4 regions of the Streptomyces sp. BI87 genome follow, and region 1 is predicted to be linked to each of the others. Evidence: riboswitches for the same ligand, from Rfam matches in the RefSeq annotation. Region 1 holds a riboswitch; each other region holds the start of a gene.
The links. Region 1 has a riboswitch for cyclic di-AMP ahead of OIM89_RS02865 (LysM peptidoglycan-binding domain-containing M23 family metallopeptidase). Riboswitches for the same ligand answer to the same signal wherever they lie in the genome.
Positions count from the first base shown of each region.

Region 1 (5,705 bases):
TCGCTCGGGCTGGCCTCGGCGACCATCAACACGCTCGGCAAGCGGACGGTGCGGCGGCAGCGTCCGGGGCTGGAGTCGGTGCCGCTGATACGGCAGCTGAAGCGGCAGCCGATCACCTCGTCGTTCCCCTCGGGCCACGCGGCCTCGGCGGCGGCCTTCGCGACCGGGGTCGCGATGGAGTCCCGGGGCCTGGGCGCGGCGGTGGCCCCGCTGGCGGCGGCGGTCGCCGTCTCCCGCGTCCACACCGGCGCGCACTACCCGGGGGACGTGCTGGCCGGGGCGGCACTGGGTGCGGGCGCCGCCTTCGCCGTGCGCGGCCTGGTGCCGACCCGGGACCAGCTCCCCTCGCCCGGCCGCCCGCTGGTGGACGTACCGGCGCTGCCCCGGGGCCACGGCCTGGTCATGGTGGTGAACCAGGGCGCCGGTACGCCCGACAAGGCGCGGGTGCTGCGCGAGCTGCTGCCCGAGGCCGAGGTGGTGGAGTGCGAGGGCGACGGGCTGGTGGCGGAACTGGAGAAGGCGGCGGGCCACGCGCTGGCCCTCGGCATCTGCGGCGGCGACGGCTCGGTGAACGCGGCGGCCGGGGTGGCGCTGCACCGCGGGCTGCCGCTGGCGGTGCTGCCGGGCGGCACCCTCAACCACTTCGCGTACGACCTCGGGATAGAGGACCCGAAGGAGCTGTGCCGGGCGGTGGAGACGGGCGACGCGGTCGCGGTCGACGTGGGCCGCTTCCGTTCCGGGGAGCGGACCGGGTACTTCCTCAACACTTTCAGCCTCGGGGTCTACCCGGAGCTGGTCCGGGAGCGGGAGCGCTGGTCGGGACGGGTCGGCGGGCGGCTCGCGGACGTGGTGGCGGCGGCCCGGGTACGGCGCCGGGACCATCCGCTGGAGGCGGTGGTGGAGGGTGAGCGGCGCCCCCTGTGGCTGCTCTTCGCGGGCAACTGCACCTACCGCCGGATGGGGCTGACCGGCGGGCGCCGGGCCGACCTGGCCGACGGCCTGATCGACGTCCGCGCGGTGCACGGCGGGCGCGGCCCCGGGTTCCGGCTGATGGCGGCGGCCCTGGCGGGCCCGCTGACCCGCTCGCCCTTCCACGCGGCGGTACGGGTCCAGCGGCTGCGGATCGACGGGATCACCCCGGGCACGCCGCTGGCCTTCGACGGCGAGGTGACCGACGCGGGCCCGAACCTGCGACTGGACAAGCTCCACGAGGGGCTGCGGGTGTACCGCCCGCTCACCCTCTGATCGCGCGTCAGCCCGGCGGCCCGCATGGTGAGACGGGGGTCTCATCATGCGGGCCGCCGCGTGTACGGTCGCGACACCGGGAACGGTCGCGCCACTCCGCCGCCGGCATCCGGACCGCCGCCCACCCCGCCGCCGCGAGGAGACCGCCCGTGCCCACCGATCCCGCCGCCGTCGTCTACACCCACGGCCACCACGAGTCCGTCCTGCGCTCCCACACCTGGCGCACCGCAGCCAACTCGGCCGGGTACCTCCTGCCCTCACTGGAGCCGCACCACCGCGCCCTGGACGTGGGGTGCGGCCCGGGAACGATCACCGCCGACCTCGCCGCCCTGGTCCCGCAGGGGCACGTCACCGGGATCGACAGCGCCGGGGAGATCCTGGACACGGCCCGCTCGGCCGCCGCCGGACGCTCCCTGGTCAACACCACCTTCCGCACCGGCGACGTCCAGGCACTCCCCTTCCCCGACGCCTCCTTCGACGTGGTCCACGCCCACCAGGTGCTCCAGCACCTCGGCGACCCGGTGGGCGCCCTGCGCGAGATGCGCCGGGTCTGCGTGCCGGGCGGCCTGGTCGCCGTACGGGACGCGGACTACGCGGCGATGACCTGGTACCCGGCGAACCCGGGGCTCGACGCGTGGCTTGAGCTGTACCGGTCGGTGGCGCGGGCGGGCGGCGGCGAGCCGGACGCGGGGCGGCGACTGCGGGCGTGGGCCCTGACGGCCGGGTTCACCGAGGTCACGGCGGCCGCCTCGGCCTGGTGCTACGCCGACGAGGAGGAACGGGCCTGGTGGGGCGGGCTGTGGGCGGACCGGACGACGGCCTCCGGGTACGCGGAGCGGGCGGCCGGCCTCGGGTACGCGGACCGGGCGGAGCTGGAACGGATCGCGGCGGCCTGGCGGCAGTGGGCGACGGCACCCGACGGCTGGTTCGCGGTGCTCCACGGGGAGCTGCTCTGCCGCGCCTGAGCGGAGCGGACCGGGGCCCGCACCTGACCGAGGTGACAGAGCGTCACCCTTATGCGGCTCCTACACCACCCCACATTGGGGACAAATGGGGCATCAAGCTGCATATGCATCAATTGCCGCCGCGCCGGAGGCCGTTGTGCCTGCCCCGTGAGCAGCGTCATAGCCGTCACGGTCCGTGGCAGCCGCCGCGAGCCGGGGCACAACGCCCGCCACGCCCGGAAAGATCGCGAGTCTACGGAGGGTGACCGCCCTCGGAACAAAGGATCAAGAAAGCGACTTCCTGGGCGCGGACGCTGCTTGTTCGCGGGAGTCGGGCTCGTCTACGGTCACCGTCATTCCGGATGGACCGCCGAATCCTGCCGCCGTCCGGTATCCGCACATCGACCCTTCCACGGCAGGAGCGGGGGACCCAGGTAAGCCGCCGGAACCGGGAGCAGCGCGCCGCGCACGCCACCGGCCCCGGCTAGGGGTGAAGCCGCGCCACACGGCGCGGCCGGGCAGCTCCAGCCCGAACCCGACAGCTCACCTCGCAGGCGCCGGAGAGGAACCTTCATGCCCGCCAAGGGGAAGCACCGCCGTACCAGGACCATGCGCATAGCCCGCACGCTGGCCGTAGCCGGCTCGGGCAGCGCCGCTCTGGCCCTGCCGCTGATGGGCGCCGCCCACGCACAGGCCGCCGAGAAGTCGGCGCCGGAGTCCGTCGCCGTCCAGCAGGCCGTCGCCGCCGCTCAGCAGCAGGCGCCGAAGAACGCCGCCGCCGACGCCGAGACCTACGAGGTCGTCGTCGGTGACTACCTGGCCAAGATCGCCGACGAGCAGCACGTCGACGGTGGCTGGGAGCAGCTCTACCAGGACAACCGTGAGGTCGTCGGCTCCAACCCGAACCTGATCCGCCCGGGCATGAAGCTCTCGGTGGACGGCACCGCCGCCGAGGCCCCGAAGCCCGCCCCGGCCAAGCCGCAGAGCGCGCCGAAGCCGGCCGCGCCCAAGGCCGACTCCGGCGCCTCGGCCGCGCAGAAGACCGAGACCGCGCCGAAGCCGGCCGCCCCGGCCAAGCCGGAGGCCGAGCAGGCCGAGCAGCCCGCCGTCTCCGGCGACTGGGTCCGCCCGGTCGAGGCGTCCGCCTCCACCGCGTACCGCGCCTCCGGCGGCAGCTGGTCCTCCGGCTACCACACCGGTGTCGACTTCTCCGCCTCCTCGGGCACCTCCGTCAAGGCCATCGGCGCCGGCACCGTCGTCTCCGCCGGCTGGAGCGGCTCGTACGGCAACGAGGTCGTCATCAAGCACGCCGACGGCAAGTACTCCCAGTACGCCCACCTGTCGTCGCTCTCGGTCTCGTCCGGCCAGAGCGTCACGCCGGGCCAGCAGATCGGCCTCTCCGGCTCGACCGGCAACTCCACCGGCCCGCACCTGCACTTCGAGGTCCGCACCGGCCCGAGCTACGGCTCGGACATCGACCCGCTGGCCTACCTGCGCGGTCACGGCGTCTCCGTCTGACGCACCCCGGCACCGCCGGGTCTCTCCTCACCACCGGCCGGGGCCGGAGCCGGGCACACACCGCCCGGCTCCGGCCCCGGCCGCGTGCGTGCCGCCACCCCCTACCGCCCGGCCGCCATCTTGAGGATGCGTTCGGCGACCAGGGCGGGCCGGTCCGTGGGCAGCGCGTGGCCCGCGCCGGGCACGATCTCCACCTCGGCGGTGTCCACCAGCGCGCCGACCCGGGCGGCCACCTCGCGCGCGTCGTGCAGGGCGCTGCGCTCACCGAGCAGGAAGAGCGCGGGCGCGGTCAGCCGGCCCAGTTCCTCGTCGGTCAGGGCCCGGGCGGCGGGCAGCGCGCGGCGGAACCCGACCCCGGCGCGACCCAGCCGCATCAGCTCCGTGTCCAGGATCGCGGTGTTGCCCACCAGCCCGGCCAGGCGCGGACGGAGGGCACGCGGCGCCAGGCCGGCCAGTCCGCCGGCGATCAGCCAGGCGTAGAAGCGCCGGCCGGGGTCGGCGAATCCGGCCGGGTCGAGGAGGGTCAGGGTGGCGGTCCGGCCGGGGTGGTGGATCTGGTGGTTCAGCGCCAGCCAGCCGCCGTAGGAGCAGCCGACCACGTGGGCCGCGCTCGCCTCCAGGCCGTCGAGCACCTCCTCCAGCCAGGCCGCGCCGTCCCGCCCGTCGGCGACCGGCGCGGTCTGCGTGCTCGCTCCGGCCTCGCCGATCGTGTCGACGGCGATCACCGTGCGGTGGGCGGCCAGCGCCTCGACGTACCCGTGCCACATCAGGGAGTTGCCGCCCGCGCCGGGCAGCAGGACGATCGGCTCGGCGCTCGCCGGGCCCACACGCAGGACCCGGGTGGTGCCGAAGGAGGTGGACACGTCGACGGCGGTGCGCGGACCGGGCCAGACCTGGTCGAGGACGTACGCGTGAACCGCGCGGTACCGCTCTGCCGCCTTGTCGCTCTTGAACTCGCCCATGCTCATGGTACAGATGTACCACAACCTTGGTACACCTGTACCACAACCGGAAGGGGAGGGGGCGGCGTCATGCCGGTCGACCACGAGGAACGCAGGAAGCAGATCGCCGAGGCACTGCTGCGCATCGCCGACACCGAGGGACTCCAGTCGGCGAGCATGCGGGCGGTCGCCGCCGAGGCGGGAGTCTCCCTGCGGCTGGTGCAGTACTACTTCACGACCAAGCAGGCCCTGCTGCTGGACGCGCTGGCCCGCCTCGGCACCCAGCTCCAGGCACGGATGGACCGGTTCGTCCGGGCGGCCGGCACCCCGCCAACACCGCGCTCCACCGTGACGGCGATCCTGACCAGCATCCTGCCGACCGACGCCGAGAGCCGCCGCATCACCCGCACCTACGCGGCCTACTACACGCTGGTCCTGGGCGATCCGGCACTGGAGAAGCAGGCAACGGCCCAGCCCGACCTGCTGGAGGGGTTCCTCGCCCGGCAGATCGGCACGGCCCAGCAGGCAGGGGAGGTCGCCCCGGAGCGGGACCCGGTGATGACGGCGGCCGGGCTGCTCGCCATGGTCAACGGGCTGGGCTCCGGCGTGCTGGGCGGACAGCGCACCGGGGACGCGGCGCTCGCCGTCCTCACCCACCACCTGGACGAGTTGTTCGGGGGGCCTCGATGACGCCGTCCAGGATGGTGCGCGAGGAGAGCAGGTCGTCGATGGCCCGGGGGATCCGCTCACGCTCGTGCCGGAGCCCGGCGACCAGGTCGGCACCAGTTGCTCGCCCTCCTCGCGGACGCACGGCAGGACGCGGGCGATGGTCGCGGTGGTGAGCCCGGCGGTGAGCAGCGTGCGGACGCGCCGCACGGTCTCGACGTCCTGCCGTGCGGACGGACGTGCACACCGGCCTCGGTACCTGGGCCCAACCGGCCGCCCTGCCGGAGCGGCCGCGCTACGCCCCCGCCCCGGCGGGCGTCCGCTGGTGACCGGGGCCGCCGCAGCCGTGGGCGGGCTCGCCGTACAACCGGCCCGGCGGGCGGGGATGGCG
Region 1 is NZ_CP110079.1:679,415-685,119, forward strand. It holds gene OIM89_RS02855 (bifunctional phosphatase PAP2/diacylglycerol kinase family protein) at 1-1,245, shown strand, start outside; gene OIM89_RS02860 (methyltransferase domain-containing protein) at 1,395-2,210, shown strand; cyclic di-AMP (ydaO/yuaA leader) riboswitch at 2,582-2,761, shown strand; gene OIM89_RS02865 (LysM peptidoglycan-binding domain-containing M23 family metallopeptidase) at 2,763-3,707, shown strand; gene OIM89_RS02870 (alpha/beta fold hydrolase) at 3,809-4,693, opposite strand; gene OIM89_RS02875 (TetR/AcrR family transcriptional regulator) at 4,739-5,338, shown strand.

Region 2 (5,705 bases), 1.8 Mb from region 1:
TGGGCGACGTGCTGCTCCAGGTCGTCTTCCACGCCCGCATCGCCGAGGACGGCCGGCCTGCCACCGGGGACGAGGAAGAGGAGGACGGCGGGCCCTTCTCCATCGACGACGTGGCCGCCACCCTCATCGACAAGCTGGTCCGCCGCCACCCGCACGTCTTCGGGGACGCCGTCGCCGAGACCCCCGAGGAGGTCCGCGCCCAGTGGCTGCGGGTGAAGGGGGAGGAGAAGGAGCGCACCTCGGTCACCGACGGCGTGCCCGTCGCCCAGCCCGCCCTCGCCCTCGCCGCCAAGCTCGCCTCCCGTGCCCGTGGCGCCGAACTGCACGTTCCGCTCCCCGAGGGCCCCGGCCCCGGCCCCGCCCTGCTCGCCCTCGCCGTCGAGGCCGAGCGGCAGGGCACCGATCCCGAGGCCGCCCTGCGCGAGAGCGCCCGCCGTTATCGCGAGGCCATCCGGGCCGCCGAGGGCCACTGAGCCCCGCCACCCGGCCCCCGATACGGTCGGACCATGAGCGAAACCCAGGCAGCCGGGCGTCCCGCACTCTTCGGCTGGGAGTTCGCCGCCGACCCGTACCCCGCCTACGCCTGGCTGCGCACCCACGAGCCGGTCCACAAGACCCGGCTGCCCAGCGGCGTGGAGGCGTGGCTGGTCACGCGGTACGCGGACGCCCGGCAGACCCTCGCCGACCCCCGGCTCAGCAAGAACCCGGTGCACCACGCCGCCGACGAGGCCGGGCGCAGCCGTACCGGCATCCCCGGCGAGCGCAGCGCCGGGCTGATGACGCACCTGCTCAACATCGACCCGCCGGACCACACCCGGCTGCGCCGCCTGGTCTCGAAGGCGTTCACCCCGCGCCGCGTCGCCCAGTTCGCGCCCCGCGTGCAGGAGCTGACCGACGGGCTCATCGACGGCTTCGCCGGGCGCGGCGAGGCCGACCTCATCCACGAGTTCGCCTTCCCGCTGCCCATTTACGCCATCTGCGACCTGCTCGGCGTCCCGCGCGAGGACCAGGACGACTTCCGCGACTGGGCCGGGATGATGATCCGGCACGGCGGCGGACCGCGCGGCGGCGTCGCCCGCTCGGTGAAGAAGATGCGCAACTACCTCGCCGAGCTGATCCACCGCAAACGCGCCGACCTCGGCGACGACCTCATCTCCGGCCTGATCCGCGCCAGCGACCACGGCGAGCACCTCACCGAGGAGGAGGCCGCCGCCATGTGCTTCGTCCTCCTCTTCGCCGGCTTCGAGACGACCGTGAACCTGATCGGCAACGGCACCTACGCGCTGCTCCGCAACCCCGCCGAACGCGCCCGCCTCCAGCAGGCCCTGGCCGACGGCGACGAGGCGCTGCTCGACACCGGCATCGAGGAACTCCTGCGGTACGACGGCCCGGTGGAGATGGCCACCTGGCGGTACGCCACCGAGCCGCTGCGGATCGGCGGGGCCGGCATCGCCGCCGGGGACCCGGTCCTGGTCGTGCTCGCCGCCGCCGACCGCGACCCCGAACGCTTCGCCTGCCCCGACCGCCTCGACCTCGCCCGCACCGACAACCAGCACCTCGGCTACGGCCACGGCATCCACTACTGCATCGGCGCCCCGCTGGCCCGGCTGGAGGGAAAGGCGGCCCTCGCCACCCTGCTGACCCGCCTTCCGGACCTGCGGCTCGGCGCCGCACCCGACGACCTGCGCTGGCGCGGCGGACTCATCATGCGCGGACTGCGCACCCTGCCGGTGGAGTTCACACCGGAGCGGGCCGGGGGCGCGAAGAAGGTGTGACGGCCACCCTTTTCGTTCACCGGAACTGACGACACGTCAATAATGTGATGTTGACGTGATCTCCGCTGCATCGACTTGTGACGAACGTTCGACAGCCGCTACCTTCAGCGCCAACCGGAAGCCCCGCCGCCACCGAGCGGGCGCCGGTCAGCAGTCGTCACGCGAAAGGCAACCGCATGCTCTCCGGGAACGGACGTCACCGACGCCCCCGACAGGCTCCGGCCTTCGTCGTCGCGGCCGGGGTGACCGGTTCGGCCATCGCCATCCCCCTGCTCGGCGCCGGATCGGCCAGCGCGGCCGACACCGCCACGTGGGACCGGCTGGCCGAGTGCGAGAGCGGCGGTGCCTGGAGCACCAACGCCGGCAACGGCTACTACGGCGGCCTCCAGGTCACCCAGGAACTCTGGGAGCGCCACGGCGGCCTCAGCTACGCGCCCTCCGCCGACCTCGCCAGCCGCTCCCAGCAGATCGTGGTGGCCGAGCGCATCCTCGACGCCGAGGGCACCGCCGCCTGGGCCACCTGCGCCCCCGCGATCGGGCTGAAGCAGGGCGGCGAGTCCGCCGACGTGAACCCGGGCGTCCCCAGCGACACCGGCACCCCCTCCGCCTCCCCGGCCTCGCCCGCCGACCAGGGCAAGGGCAAGGGTGAGGCCGAGGACGAGGACGGCAAGGCGCCCGACAAGGACAACAAGGGAGACCGGGACAACAAGGACGAGAAGGGCAAGGGGGAGAAGAAGGAGAAGGGGGAGAAGGGTGACACCACCTCGGCCGCCCCCTCCACCGACCCGACCTCCATCCCCGACGGCTACCCGTCCGCGACCCCGGACGAGGAGACCACGGAGATCCCCGAGGCCCCCTCGGGCGCGCCCTCCGCGACCCCGGGTGAGGACGAGGACTCCGGCGGCGGACGCCACCGCGGCGGCACCGCGGCCGAGTCGGGCTCCGGCGAGAGCCGCGAGGGCTCCGGGCGGCACGCCTCGCGGGGTGACCGCGGCGACGCGCCCGACGCCTCCGGCGCGTACACCGTCAAGGAGGGCGACAGTCTCTCGGTCATCGCCTGGCTCCACGAGGTGGACGGCGGGTGGCCCGCGCTGTACGAGGCGAACAAGGGGATCGTCGGGGACGACGCGGACCACATCCTGCCCGGTCAGGCCCTTGATCTCGGATCGGACCCGAAGGCTGAAAAGGACCGAATCGGGCGCTAGTTCGGGCGGGAATGTCCGGATCGGGGGAAGTGAGACATGGATCTCAGACCCCCTGATCGTCTTTGGAATCTGCCGCCGGCCGTGCTTACGGTCTAGGCCGCTCGCCATTGGCGGGCCCCAGCGGTCGTTACGCCGAATCCTGTCGACGGCCGTCCGGGACAGTCGTCGCGCAAGCGCCGTAGACAGGAGCGGGGGACCCAAGGTTTGCCGCCGCACCGGCCGTTCGTCCCACGACGGGGCGGGCGCCGGAGCGGCTCGGGGTGAAGCCGCGCGTTCCGGACGGGAACGCGCGGCCGGGCACTCAACCGGCCCGAACCCGACAGCTCACCTCGTAGGCGTCGGTGAGGAGATTCCTTTCATGCTGACCAACAAGGCCAAGCACCGCCGTCCCTCCAAGGTCACCCGCATCCTGTCGCTCGCCGGTGTCGCCGGTGTCGCCGTCGCCGCGCCGCTCGTCGCGACCGGCTCCGCCTCCGCCGCCACCGCTTCCGAGTGGGACGCCGTCGCCCAGTGCGAGTCGGGTGGCAACTGGTCCATCAACACCGGCAACGGCTTCTACGGCGGCCTCCAGTTCACGCCGTCCACCTGGGCCGCCTTCGGTGGCACCGCCTACGCCTCCAGCGCCGACCAGGCCACCAAGGAGCAGCAGATAGCCGTGGCCGAGAAGGTCCTGGCCGGCCAGGGCAAGGGTGCCTGGCCGAACTGCGGCACCGGCCTGAGCAACGCCGCGTACAACGGTGGCGGCGCCGAGGCCGAGAAGCCGGCCGAGCAGCCCGCCCCGCAGGCCGCCCCCGAGCGTCCCGAGCCGCGCGCCGACCGCAGCGAGCAGCGGACCGCCCCGGCCGAGGAGACCGTCGAGACCCCCACCGGCGAGGAGGTCGCCAAGGGTGACGGCGAGTACAAGGTCGCCAAGGGCGACACCCTCAGCCAGATCGCCAAGGCCGAGAACGTCGAGGGCGGCTGGAAGAAGCTCTTCGAGCTGAACAAGGACATCGTCGAGAACGCCGACCTGATCTTCCCGGGCCAGCAGCTCCACCTCTCCTGATTGCGAGCTTCGCTCGCCTCCGGGGCGCCGGCGTCGTTGTCGGGCCACCCGACGTGCTCAACCGCTTCGCGGCCTGCGCGCGACGGCGTCGCGGCAACGACGCGCCCCTTCGGCTCGCGAAGCCGCCGGTGTGGCGGGGTGGACAGGCTCCCCACGGCCCGACCCCGCCCCCCTGGACAGCCCCGCCCCGATGCGTGACTCCCCCCCAGCGCATCGGGACGGGGCTTCCCCTTTCCCTCCCTGTCGGCTTCCTCCCTGTCGCCGCCGGGCGGTCGTTACCGGTGAGTAGAAATCGGCGGTTGCGTACGGTTTCGCCCCGTACGGGCCTCTTTTCGTCCCAGCGTCCGGGCGCGACGCCAGGATGGGGTCGGCCGCCGGTTAGGCTCTGGAGCGAACGGCCGACCGAAGGCCGACCCGCGTCACATCCCAGAAGGAGATGCTCGTGCCGTCCATCGACGTCGTCGTAGCCCGGGAAATCCTGGACTCCCGAGGCAACCCCACGGTCGAGGTCGAGGTCGGCCTCGACGACGGCAGCACCGGCCGCGCCGCCGTGCCGTCCGGCGCCTCCACGGGCGCCTTCGAGGCCATCGAACTGCGTGACGGTGACCCCAACCGTTACCAGGGCAAGGGTGTCGAGAAGGCCGTCCTCGCCGTCATCGAGCAGATCGGCCCGGAGCTCGTCGGCTACGACGCCACCGAGCAGCGCCTGATCGACCAGGCCATGTTCGACCTGGACGCCACCGACAACAAGGGCTCGCTCGGCGCCAACGCCATCCTCGGCGTCTCCCTCGCCGTCGCCCACGCCGCCTCCGAGGCCAGCGACCTGCCGCTCTTCCGCTACCTCGGCGGCCCCAACGCGCACCTGCTCCCGGTGCCGATGATGAACATCCTGAACGGCGGCTCGCACGCCGACTCCAACGTGGACATCCAGGAGTTCATGATCGCCCCGATCGGCGCGGAGTCCTTCTCCGAGGCCCTGCGCTGGGGCACCGAGGTCTACCACACGCTGAAGAAGGTCCTGAAGCGCAAGGGCCTGGCCACCGGCCTCGGCGACGAGGGCGGCTTCGCCCCGAACCTCGACTCCAACCGCGCCGCCCTCGACCTCATCCTGGAGGCGGTCAAGGAGGCCGGCTACGTCCCCGGCAAGGACGTCGCGCTCGCCCTGGACGTCGCCGCCTCCGAGTTCTACAAGGACGGCTCTTACGAGTTCGAGGGCAAGTCCCGCTCGGCCGCCGAGATGACCGAGTACTACGAGGAGCTGGTCGCGGCCTACCCGCTGGTCTCCATCGAGGACCCGCTCTTCGAGGACGACTGGGCCGGCTGGAACGTCATCACCGAGAAGCTCGGCGACAAGGTCCAGCTCGTCGGTGACGACCTGTTCGTCACCAACCCCGAGCGCCTCGCCCGCGGCATCGAGGAGAAGTCGGCCAACGCCCTGCTCGTCAAGGTCAACCAGATCGGCTCGCTCACCGAGACGCTGGACGCCGTCGAGCTGGCCCAGCGCAACGGCTTCAAGTGCATGATGAGCCACCGCTCCGGCGAGACCGAGGACGTCACCATCGCCGACCTCGCCGTCGCCACCAACTGCGGCCAGATCAAGACCGGCGCCCCGGCCCGCTCCGAGCGCGTCGCCAAGTACAACCAGCTCCTGCGCATCGAGGAGATCCTCGACGACGCCGC
Region 2 is NZ_CP110079.1:2,445,933-2,451,637, reverse strand. It holds gene OIM89_RS10540 (nucleoside triphosphate pyrophosphohydrolase) at 1-473, shown strand, start outside; gene OIM89_RS10535 (cytochrome P450 family protein) at 507-1,775, shown strand; gene OIM89_RS10530 (transglycosylase family protein) at 1,952-2,980, shown strand; cyclic di-AMP (ydaO/yuaA leader) riboswitch at 3,145-3,333, shown strand; gene OIM89_RS10525 (transglycosylase family protein) at 3,339-4,025, shown strand; gene eno (phosphopyruvate hydratase) at 4,462-5,705, shown strand, end outside.
Region 2: another riboswitch for cyclic di-AMP. It lies ahead of OIM89_RS10525 (transglycosylase family protein); the one in region 1 lies ahead of OIM89_RS02865 (LysM peptidoglycan-binding domain-containing M23 family metallopeptidase).

Region 3 (5,705 bases), 3.6 Mb from region 1:
GGCGGTGGCGCCGAGCGCCGTACGGGCCTGGTTGAGCTGGGCGGTGCGCCGGGCGGCCTCGTCCTGGAGCCGGCCGAGGCGCTGTTCGGCCTTGTCGGCCTTCTCCTTGGCCCCGTTGTACTTCTCGGTGGCGATCTCCGCCTCCCGGTGCAGCCGGTCCACCTTGGCCTTGACCTGCGCGGTCGTCGGGCCGGGCGCGGCCTGGGCCACCGGCGCCCCGGCGACCACCGACCCGGCCGCCCCGGCGAGGGCCAGCGCGGTGGCGGTGGCGGTACGCAGGGAGGCTCCCGGAGTGAGGCGCCCGGGGGCGGGGAGATTCACCGCCAGCTTGCGGAATCGAGGCTTCCGGTGCGAGGCCACAGCCGCGCGTCCTTCCGGTCGGGGTCAGGGGGTGAGCCGGGCCCGGGCGGAGCCCGCACAGGGGGAGCGGGTGCCGCCGGGGCCGTCTCGGTGACGCGGCCGGTGCCTGTGGACTATGCCGAGTGCCGGTTGCGCCAGGGAGGAGCTAAGCCCGGATGTCACGGCCCGGTGACGGATTGTCCGCAAACATCCGAAGCGGGGCCGGGGCCGACCGGTTCGGAGCGCCAGGCTTCCGGGTTGTGCCCTCTCTCAGGGGCGCGTGATCGAACTCGGGCGGAGGCTCCCGGGCGTCCGCACGTGCCCGCGATCAGCGCCACGGCAGCCGCGACCAGGGCGGCCCAGCCGCTCCCCGCCAGGAGCAGCCCCGCCACCGGGCAGACACCCCCTAGGACCCTGGTGGTCAGGGGGCAGGTCGGCCCTCGTTAGGGTGCGGGCCATGGACGTCCTCATCAATGTGTTCGTCGGCCTGCACATCATCGGTATCGCCTCACTGCTGGGTGGCTTCCTCACCCAGATGAAGGCGATCGGTGCGGGCACGGCCCGCTTCATCCCCGCCATGCTCCACGGCGCCCTCACCATGCTCGTGACCGGCATCATCCTGGTCGGTCTCCGGGAGATGGACGGCGGCACCCTCAACCACATGAAGATCGGCATCAAACTGCTGGTCCTCATAGTCATCCTCGCGCTGGTCTACGTGAAACGCGACGACGAGAAGGTCGACAAGGGCGTCTTCGGCGCCGTCGGCGGCCTGACCGTCCTCAACATCTTCATCGCCACCCTCTGGACCTGACCCCGCCGCCCACCGGACACCACGCGGGCCGCGGCACACACGGCGAAGGCCGGGTTCCCCACCGTCGAGAACGACGTTGAGGAACCCGGCCTTCGCCGTGCGCGGCCGGGCCGCGCGACGTGGAGAGCCCCGAACCCGCCCTCGCCGTCCGAATCTGCACGCGGTGATGTGCTGTGCGCGGTGCGCCGTCACCTGTGCGTGGTGCTGGGCTGCACTGTCGAGGGGGAATCGAACCCCGCGTCGCCCTTCACGCGCCAGGAGGCGGACCGGAACCGCCGGCCCTCGGTTGTGCACGCCTCCGAACGGCTACCTGCTGCTCCACGTCACGGGACCAGGTCCGCCTCCCAGTTGGCGCGCTGGACACGGACGTCCAGCTGCCGCAGGTCCCGGGCGACGAGGTCGGCCCGCTCCCGCAGCTCGGCCACGGGCAGGGCCGAGAGCATGAGCAGCTCGGACCGCAGCTGCCGCCCGTACCCGCCCCGGCCACCACTGCCCGCGGCCGCGTCGGCCGCCGCCGTGAGCGTGGCGTGGCGCAGCCGCAGCACGTCCCGGCGGGCCAGCGCGTCGGTGAGGGTGCCGTCCGGGCCCAGCTCCACGGTGGCGTTGGTCCGGTTGATACGCCGGATCAGCGCCTCCAGGGTGTCCAGCACCTCGTCGGCCTCGGCGAGCAGCCGCGCCGCGTCCTCGGCCGGGGTCTCCCCCTCCTGGTAGCGCGCGCTCGCCTCGACGCGTGAACGCAGCTGCTCCACGCGCCGGACCGCCGCCGCCCGTTCCGCCAGTGCCTCCGCGAGCTTCACCGGCCCCCCCTCCCGTGTCGGCCGCGACGGACGCCGCGGACCGGTCCGACAGTAGGACGGCCGTGCTCGCGGTCGCCACGGAATTTCCGCCGGTCAGGCCGGCCGCACCACGCTGTGGATCGGCATGTAGTAGATCGACTCGACCCGGACGTTCGCCCCGGGCTTCGGGGCGTGGATCATCTCGCCGCCGCCGATGTAGATGCCGACGTGGCTGATGTCGTCGTAGAAGAAGACCAGGTCACCGGGTTGGGCGGAGTCCACGGAGACCTTCTGGCCGACGCCGACCTGGTCCCAGGTGGTGCGGGGCAGCGAGATGCCGGCGGTCCTCCAGGCGGCCTGGGTGAGGCCGGAGCAGTCGAAGGAGTCGGGCCCGGCCGCGCCCCAGACGTACGGCTTGCCCATCTGGGCGCGGGCGAAGGCGATGACCTTCTCGGCCTTGGCCGCGTACGAGGAGTCGGGGGCCGTGGAGCCGCCGCCGGAGCCGGTGCCCGTGCCGGAACCGGAGCCCGGGCCGGAGCCCGAGCCGGACTCCTCGCGCTCCTTCTCCTCGGCCGCCTCGCGGGCCTTGCGCTCCGCCTCCTCCTTCTCGGCGCGCTCCTTCGCCTTCCGCTCCGCCTCGGCCTGCTTCTTCCGCTCGATCTCGGCCAGCCGCTCCTTCTCCTCGGCGGTCAGCTCGGAGAGCAGGGTGCGGGCCTCGGTGAGCTTGCCCTGCACCTCGCGCTTGCTGTCCTTGAGGGCGCGCTGCGACTCGGTGAGGCTCTCCAGCTGGCGTGCGGCCCTGGCGCGCTCGCGGCCCGCCTCGGCCTGCTGGGTCTGGTAGTCGTCGATGACCGCCTTCTGGCGCTGGGTGAGGCGGTTCATCAGCTGGTTCTGGTCGAACCAGCTCTGCGGGTCGTCGGCGAGCAGCAGGGTGGCGGTCTCGGAGACGCCGCCGCTGCGGTACTGGGCGGCGGCGAAGGCGCCCAGCTCGCCCCGGGCGGCGTTCAGCTTGTCGGCCCGCTTGGCGACCCCGTCCAGCAGCTTGTCGACCTTGGCGCGCTGGGTCCTGGTCCGCTCCTGGGCCGCGTTGTACTTCTGGGTCGCCGTGCCCGCCTCGCGGTAGAGCCGGTCCACCTTCTTCTGCACCTCCTCCAGGGAGGGCTTGGCCGCCGGACGCTGCGGGGCCGCCTGCGCGGTCTGGGAGAGCAGGGCCACCGAGGTCAGGGCGGCGGTGGTGAGGCCGAGGGCACCGGCGGTGCGGTGGCGCGGGGCACGAGGCTTGCGATGCGACGCCAAGGCGTGCGACTCCTTCCGTGGACCGCCTGCCGGGTTAGCTGTCGGGTTCGGGCGTACGGAAGGCTGCCCTACGGTTCGGATCAGAACCGATTCACCCCGGTGGTGCGCGGTGGGTCCCCGGCTCCGGGGCCCGTGGGGGCGGACCGGATTCGGCAGGGGGCGGTGCGCTCCGGCGCGAGTCGCCGGCGGGGGACGAACCGACCCGGCGAGCACGCTAGCCAACTCGTGTGGTGCCTGTGAAGGTTGGTGAGCGATATGCCCGATACATTTTCGTTATCTTGTCGGTGAACGGTCGAAAAGCAGCTCCGGGCGGCGGTTCGTGTGACCTGGCGCACGCTCCCTCGTACGTCCCCGCGTGCGTCCCCCGTGTCCGGTACGTCACGTCCCCCGAGGTCAGGGCTCCGGTCGCCGGAAGGGCGGCCCGGTTGTCGGCGCGGCGGCCTAGACTCGGTAGGCGATGAGCAGCCTCTTTGACGACAGCTTCCTGGCCGACCTCCAGTCCTCGGCGCCCTCTGCCCGGCTCGGTGACGAGCCGCCGCCCCCGCCCGAGGAGGAGGCACCGGAGGAGATCCCGGCCGACCTGTTCGGCGGGAAGTTCGACGCGCCCGCGGACCGGGACGCGTACTACCGGGACGGCGCCCCGCGTCCCGCCGTCGATCCGGCCGCCCTGCTCGACGGGCTCAACGACGAGCAGCGCGCCGCCGTCGTCCACAGCGGGTCGCCGCTGCTCATCGTCGCCGGAGCCGGTTCCGGCAAGACCCGCGTGCTCACCCACCGCATCGCCCACCTGCTCGGCGAGCGCGGTGTGCACCCGGGCCAGATCCTCGCGATCACCTTCACCAACAAGGCCGCGGGCGAGATGAAGGAGCGCGTGGAGGAGCTGGTCGGCCCGCGCGCCAACGCCATGTGGGTCTCCACCTTCCACAGCGCCTGCGTGCGCATCCTGCGCCGCGAGTCGAAGCACCTCGGCTTCACCTCGTCGTTCTCGATCTACGACGCGGCCGACTCCAAGCGGCTGATGGCCCTGGTCTGCCGCGACCTCGACCTCGACCCGAAGCGCTTCCCGCCGAAGTCCTTCACCGCCAAGGTCTCGAACCTCAAGAACGAGCTGGTCGACCCCGAGGACTTCGCCGCCCAGGCCGCCGACGGTTTCGAGAAGACGCTGGCGCAGGCGTACACGATGTACCAGTCGCGGCTGCGCGAGGCCAACGCGCTCGACTTCGACGACATCATCATGACCACGGTCCACCTGCTTCAGGCGTTCCCGGACGTCGCCGACCACTACCGGCGCCGCTTCCGGCATGTCCTGGTCGACGAGTACCAGGACACCAACCACGCCCAGTACTCCCTGGTCAGGGAGTTGGTCGGCACCCCGGCCGACCGCCCGGCGGACGTCCCCGAGGGCGCCGAGTCCGACCACGACCCGCTCCACCCGGCCCCCGAGCCGGCCGAGCTGTGCGTGGTGGGCGACGCCGATCAGTCGATCTACGCCTTCCGCGGCGCCACGATCCGCAACATCCTCCAGTTCGAGGAGGACTACCCGAACGCCACCACGATCCTCCTGGAACGGAACTACCGCTCCACCCAGACCATCCTCACCGCGGCCAACGCCGTCATCGAGCGGAACGAGAACCGCCGCCCGAAGAACCTCTGGACCGACGCCGGGGCGGGCGCCGGCATCACCGGGTACGTCGCGGACACCGAGCACGACGAGGCCCAGTTCGTCGCCGAGGAGATCGACCGGCTGACCGACGCGGGCGACGCCAAGGCGGGCGACATCGCGGTCTTCTACCGCACCAACGCCCAGTCCCGTGTCTTCGAGGAGATCTTCATCCGGGTCGGCCTGCCCTACAAGGTCGTCGGCGGCGTCCGCTTCTACGAGCGCAAGGAGGTCCGCGACGTCCTCGCCTACCTGCGTGTCCTCGCCAACCCGGAGGACAGCGTCTCCCTGCGCCGCATCCTCAACACCCCTAAGCGCGGCATCGGCGACCGCGCCGAGGCGATGATCGACGCCCTCTCGCAGCGCGAGCGGGTCAGCTTCCCGCAGGCCCTGCGCCGCGTCGACGAGGCGTACGGCATGGCGGCCCGCTCGGCCAACGCCGTCAAGCGGTTCAACACGCTGATGGAGGAGCTGCGCACGGTGGTCGAGTCCGGCGCCGGGCCCGCCACCGTCCTGGAGGCGGTCATGGAGCGCACCGGCTACCTCGCCGAACTCCAGGCCTCCACCGACCCGCAGGACGAGACTCGCATCGAGAACCTCCAGGAACTGGCCGCCGTGGCCCTGGAGTTCGAGCAGGACCGCAGCGAGGAGGAGGGCGCGGGCACGCTCCCCGAGTTCCTGGAGCAGGTCGCCCTGGTCGCCGACTCCGACCAGATCCCCGACGAGGACGAGGACGGCTCCGGCGTCATCACCCTGATGACCCTGCACACCGCCAAGGGCCTCGAATTCCCCGTCGTCTTCCTCACCGGCATGGAGGACGGCG
Region 3 is NZ_CP110079.1:4,293,504-4,299,208, forward strand. It holds gene OIM89_RS19145 (C40 family peptidase) at 1-360, opposite strand, end outside; gene OIM89_RS19150 (hypothetical protein) at 797-1,150, shown strand; gene OIM89_RS19155 (DIP1984 family protein) at 1,474-1,947, opposite strand; gene OIM89_RS19160 (C40 family peptidase) at 2,041-3,222, opposite strand; cyclic di-AMP (ydaO/yuaA leader) riboswitch at 3,230-3,387, opposite strand; gene pcrA (DNA helicase PcrA) at 3,680-5,705, shown strand, end outside.
Region 3: another riboswitch for cyclic di-AMP. It lies ahead of OIM89_RS19160 (C40 family peptidase); the one in region 1 lies ahead of OIM89_RS02865 (LysM peptidoglycan-binding domain-containing M23 family metallopeptidase).

Region 4 (5,705 bases), 600 kb from region 1:
TCGGCGACCGCATCGACGGGTCCACCCCCGCCCGTGCGGGGAGCAGTCTCCCTGACCTGCATGTTTACGTTGGAGAGTTGCCGTATCGCGCCAACTTCGCCATGTCGGCCAGCCTAGCCTCCGCTGCCCGCCTCCGTCCCCAATCGGCCGGCTCTCGTGGCAAAGCACCCCACCCGTCCCCATCCCTGTCATCGGCAGGCAGCAGGCGCGGGGCCCCGCCCCGGCGCTACGGCCGGACCGTGCTTCCCCTGGGTGCGGGGAGGGACCAGGATCGCGGCCTCGACAAGGGACTCCGTGCCCCGTCTCCGCACGGGTGAGCTGCCCAGCCAGCCCCGCGACGGAGCCGAGAAGGACACGCAGACAGCTCAAGGGCCGCCGCCAGCCGAGCACACCCCCACCCACTCCCTCGTACCGGCCAGGACAAAGCTTGCCGGGGCAGTGTGTTTCCGTCGCAGCCAAGTCACCGCGAGCACAAGGCGACTCGAAGCACGGCCCTGGCAAAGCTCACGCGGCGTCCAGGGGCACCGGCCTTGTGAGCTTGGGCCTTGTTCGTGCTCCTCTCCGCGCCGAGACGACCTCAGGGCAGAGAAGGGACGACCGGTGCCCCGCCCCCGAACGTACGAGTCGCAGCCAGCCACGACGCGATCAGAAGAGCGGGCGGTCCAGGAGTTCCGACCAGAGGTATCCCTCGTAACCGGCGAAGGCTGCCGGGTCGGTCTCTCTCAGAACCTTGGACAGTCGGCCCAGTTCCGCGAGTGCCTGCTCTTCCTCGGCCGGGGAGAGGTACTCCTCAGGGCCGTCGGGCTCGCCGAGGAGCGCCGAGGTGGTGACGTGGGTACCGTAGCGGTGAAGGGTGTCCAGCCACGGGCCGATCCCCGAGTTGGCGAAGGCGCTTCTCCGTCCGGCAGGACGAAGTGGACCGTGCCGGTCTCCGGTGCGACACCGAACGAGGGCCGCTCGGCCGGGGCGTCGGGGTCCGCCTGCTCGGTGAGGCGGCGGAGCGGGCCACCGGAGCTGAGCAGGGACGGGTCGGCTTCGCGCTGTTCGTCTCGGGCTCGATGAGGCGTGGAGCCACCGGGATGCCCGTCTCGACGAGTTGTACCTTCATGGCGTCAGGGAGGCGCCAGCTGGCCACGTCCTCGCGTCGGAGCCGCGTGACACGCCCGGGACCTGCCCACGAGGCCGGCTGATCGTACGTCGCCATATGCCGCCCCTTTCCCGGGGCGCGGGGCGCGCCCCATTTCGGTGACCGCCGGAGGAGCTCGACGGAATTCGCGCACACCGAATCCCCCCGTGGCCCCGCACGCCGATATCACGCACCCCGGGGAGGGAATTCCTGCCGACCGGAGCAGTCGAAGACGCGCATTCAGGAATTCGCTGTCCTTTGTATACGGCGGTCGTGTTAATTCCGGACGCCCGGAACGTTGACGGCATGTTGCGAAGTCCTCACCCCGGTGGTCCGGGAGCCGAAGCGGAGGCGGTGGGCCGTTGTCGCGCGTTCGGCGTGCTGGGCGGTGAGGGTGCGGGCTCGTTCCGCGTCGCCGCGGGCCACGGCGTCGACGATGGCGCCGTGCTCGGCCCAGGACTCGGCGGGTGCGGCGGGCGGGTCGACCGCGTACATCCAGGTGACCTTCTGGCGGAGCTGGATCAGCAGGGCGGTGAGGCCGGGGCTGCCGGAGGCCTGGGCGAGGGTCTCGTGGAACCAGGCGCCGAGCGACCGCAGGTCCTCGCCCTCACCCAGCCTGGCGCGTTCCTGGCCCAGTCTGACCAGGCCCCGCAGGACCTTCAGGTGGGCCTCGGTGCGGCGGCGGGCGGCGCGGGCGGCGCCGAGGGGCTCCAGGAGCATGCGGATCTCCAGCAGGTCGGCCGCCTCCTGCTCGGTCGGCTCGGCGACGCAGGCCCCGGCGTGCCGGCGGGTGACGACGAATCCCTCGGCCTCCAGGGTGCGCAGCGCCTCGCGGACGGGGACGCGGGAGACGCCGTAGCGGCGGGCGAGCTGCTGCTCGGTGAGGCGGGAGCCGCGCTCGTGCACACCGGAGACGATGTCCTCCCTGATCGCGGTGCATACCGATTGCGCGGGAATACCCATACCCATCCTCCGCCCGTGACCCGCGAAAGCGCGGTCGTCCTGTGCTCTTCCGCGACTCTATGACAGGACGGAGTATTTTCCGACGGCGCCAGGTAATTCATGGATATCTTTTGGCCGGAAAGCGATAGCAGGGCGGGGGCGTCCGGGTATGCCGAAGGCCCCGGTCCGGTGGGGGTTCCGGGGCCGGGGCCTTCGGGGAGGGAGATGCCCGTGAGGGGCGGTCAGACGTTGCCGGTCAGGCTTTGCCGGTCAGACGTCGACGCCGTGGCCACGCAGGTAGGCGACGGGGTCCATGTCGGTGCCGTAGTCGGCGCCGGAGCGGGCCTCGAAGTGCAGGTGCGGGCCGGTGGAGTTGCCCGTGGAGCCGGAGACGGCGATCTGCTGGCCCGGGGTGACGGTCTGGCCGACCGAGACGGTGGCCGAGGCCAGGTGGCCGTACTGGGTGTAGGTGCCGTCGTGCATCTTGATGACGACCTCGTTGCCGTAGGCGCCGCCCCAGCCGGTCTCGACCACGGTGCCGGCGCCGACGGCGCGGACGGCGCTGCCGGCGGGGGCGTGGAAGTCGACGCCGGAGTGGCTGCCGGAGGACCAGAGGCTGCCGCCGGTCTGGTAGCCGGTAGAGACGTAGGAGCCCTCGACGGGGAGGACGTAGCGGTTGAGGCGCTCGCGTTCGGCGGCGCGGGCGGCGCGTACCTTCTCGGCGCGCTTCTTCTCGGCCTTGCGCTTGGCCTCGGCGGCCTGGAGGCGGGCGGCCTCGACGGCGGCCTGTTCGGCGGCGGCGTCCTCGGCGGCGAGGCGCTGGGCGGCTGCCTGGTCGTCGATCCGGTCGGCGAGGCTGTGGCCGATCACGATGGCCTCGGTGAAGCCGGTGTGCGCGGGGGCCTCGGCGGCCGCGGCCGGGGAGGCCAGGGTGGACACCACGCCGGTGGTGGTGAGGGCGGCGACGCCGGCCAGGCCGGCCCCGGTGCGGGTGGCCCGGCGGGTGGGACGCCGGTGCTTCCCGGTGGGACGGGTGAACGCCATGGAGCGGCTGGTCCTTTCCTTCCTTCTCGCCTACCGGGTTAGCTGACGGGTTCGGAGCAGGAAGGTCTCCTACGGGCCCCTCGTGGGAGGCGCCCGATTCACCCCTGGGACGGTGGGTCCCCGGTTCCCCGGGCTCGCGCCCTGCGGGGATTCGGCGATGACTGCCCGTTCGCCACGGGTGTGGCGGGTGCGTCGGCCGGACAGCCGCAGAGACGTTAATCGGCAGTTCTGTCGCGCTACAAACCGAACGCCGCTTTTGTAGCGCACACCACAGGGCAGACGGGGCGTCACTCCTGCGAAACGGACATGAGCGCAGAGGCGTGGACATGACGGAACCCCGGATACCGCTCAGGGTCTCCGGGGTTCCGTCGCCGGGCCGGACCGGTGCCGGCCCGGCCCTGCTGACGCCGCGTCAGCCGGTGACCACGCTGACCTCGCCGATGCCGAGCGCGCGCACCGGCTCGGCGATCCGGGAGGCGTCGCCGACCAGGACGGTGACCAGCCGGTCGGCCGGGAAGGCACTGACCACGGCGGCGGTCGCCTCGGTGGCGCCGGTCTCGGCCATCATGCGGTACAGCCGCGCCTGGAAGTCGTCCGGCAGGTGCTGCTCGACCTGGTCGGCGAGGGTGGAGGCGACGGCGGCGGCCGTCTCGTACTTGAGCGGTGCCACGCCGACGAGGTTCTGGACGGCGGTGTCCAGCTCGGCGTCGGTCAGCCCCTCGGCGGCGAGGGTGCGCAGCACCTTCCAGAGGTCGTCGAGGGCCGGGCCGGTGGACTCGGTGTCGACGGAGCCGCTGATGGCGAGCATCGCCGCGCCGGTCCCCTCGGGGGTGGAGCGGAGCACCTGGGCGAAGGCCCGCACGCCGTAGGTGTACCCCTTCTCCTCGCGCAGGACGCGGTCCAGACGGGAGGTCAGGGTGCCGCCGAGGCTGTACGTGCCGAGGACCTGGGCGGGCCAGACCCGGTCGTGCCGGTCGGGGCCGACGCGGCCGATGAGCAGCTGGGTCTGGACGGCGCCGGGACGGTCGACGATGACGACGCGGCCGGTGTCGTCGGCGGTGACCGGCGGCACCGGGTTGGGCTTGCCGGCGTCGCCCTGCCAGGCGCCGAGGCTGCCGGCGAGCAGGGCTGCGAGGTCGGTGCCCTCCAGGTCGCCGACGATGACGGCGGTGGCGGTGGCCGGGCGGACGTGCCGCTCGTAGAAGGCGCGGACGGCGGCCGCGTCGATCCGCTCGACGGTCTCCTCGGTGCCCTGGCGGGGCCGGGAGACGCGCGCGTCGGCCGGGAAGAGCTGACGGGACAGCTCCTTGGCGGCGCGGCGGGCCGGGTTGGCCTGCTCGTGCGGGATCTCGTCGAGGCGGTTGCGGACCAGCCGCTCGATCTCGGCCTCGGCGAAGGCGGGGGCGCGCAGCGCGTCGGCGAGCAGCCCGAGCGCCTTCTCCAGCCGGGAGACCGGGACCTCCAGGGAGAGCCGGACGCCGGGGTGGTCGGCGAAGGCGTCGAGGGTGGCGCCGCAACGCTCCAGCTCGGCGGCGAACTCCTCGGCGCTGTCCCGGTCGGTGCCCTCGCTGAAGGCCCGGGCCATGATCGTGGCCAGGCCGTCGAGGCCCTCGGGCTCGGTGTCGAGCGGGCTGTCGAGCAGCACCTCGACGGCGACGACCTGCTGGCCGGGGCGGTGGCAGGTCAGCACCGTCAGGCCGTTGTCCAGCGTGGTGCGCTCGGGGGCGGGGAAGGCCCACGGGCGGGGCGCTCCCCCGGCCGGCTGCGGGTGGAGATCCATGGCGGGGGTGATGACGTCACTCACTGGCTGCGGCCTCCTCGCCGGTCGGGGTGTCGGTCTGGTCGGCGGGGTCGGCTTCCTCGGCGGTGAGCGGCTCGTAGACGAGGACCGCGCGGTTGTCGGGGCGCAGGCGCTCGGCGGCGGCCTGGCGGACCTCGTCTGCGGTGACGTCCAGGACGCGGCCGACGGCGCTCAGGGCGAGCTGGGGGTCACCGAAGAGGACGGCGTACCGGCAGAGTTCGTCGGCGCGGCCGGCCACCGTGCCGAGCCGGTCCAGCCATTCGCGCTCCAGCTGGGCCTGGGCGCGCTCCATCTCCTCGGCGGTCGGGCCCTCGGCGGCGAAGCGGGCCAGCTCCTCGTCGACGGCGGTCTCGATGGCGGGGATCTCGACGTCCCCCGAGGCCTTGACGTCCAGCCAGCCGAGCGAGGGCGCACCGGCGAGGCGCAGCAGGCCGAAGCCGGCGGCGACGGCCGAACGGTCGCGGCGGACCAGGCGGTTGTAGAGCCGGGAGGACTCGCCGCCGCCGAGGACGGTGAGCGCCACGTCGGCGGCGTCGGCGGCGCGGGTGCCGTCCTCGGGGAGGCGGTAGGCGGCCATCAGGGCGCGCGCGGGCACCTCCTCGCGGACCACCTCGCGCAGCTCGCTGCCGATGGTGTCGGGCAGCGAGCCGTCGCGCGGCGGGCGCTTGCCCTCGTGGCCGGGGATGGAGCCGAAGTACTTCTCGATCCAGGCGAGCGTCTGCTCGGGGTCGATGTCGCCGACGACGGAGAGCACGGCGTTGTTCGGCGCGTAGTACGTGCGGAAGAACTCCC
Region 4 is NZ_CP110079.1:1,280,781-1,286,485, forward strand. It holds gene OIM89_RS05460 (hypothetical protein) at 646-873, opposite strand; gene OIM89_RS05465 (SUKH-4 family immunity protein) at 791-1,204, opposite strand; gene OIM89_RS05470 (GntR family transcriptional regulator) at 1,403-2,089, opposite strand; gene OIM89_RS05475 (M23 family metallopeptidase) at 2,339-3,112, opposite strand; cyclic di-AMP (ydaO/yuaA leader) riboswitch at 3,126-3,279, opposite strand; gene OIM89_RS05480 (M16 family metallopeptidase) at 3,525-4,892, opposite strand; gene OIM89_RS05485 (M16 family metallopeptidase) at 4,909-5,705, opposite strand, start outside.
Region 4: another riboswitch for cyclic di-AMP. It lies ahead of OIM89_RS05475 (M23 family metallopeptidase); the one in region 1 lies ahead of OIM89_RS02865 (LysM peptidoglycan-binding domain-containing M23 family metallopeptidase).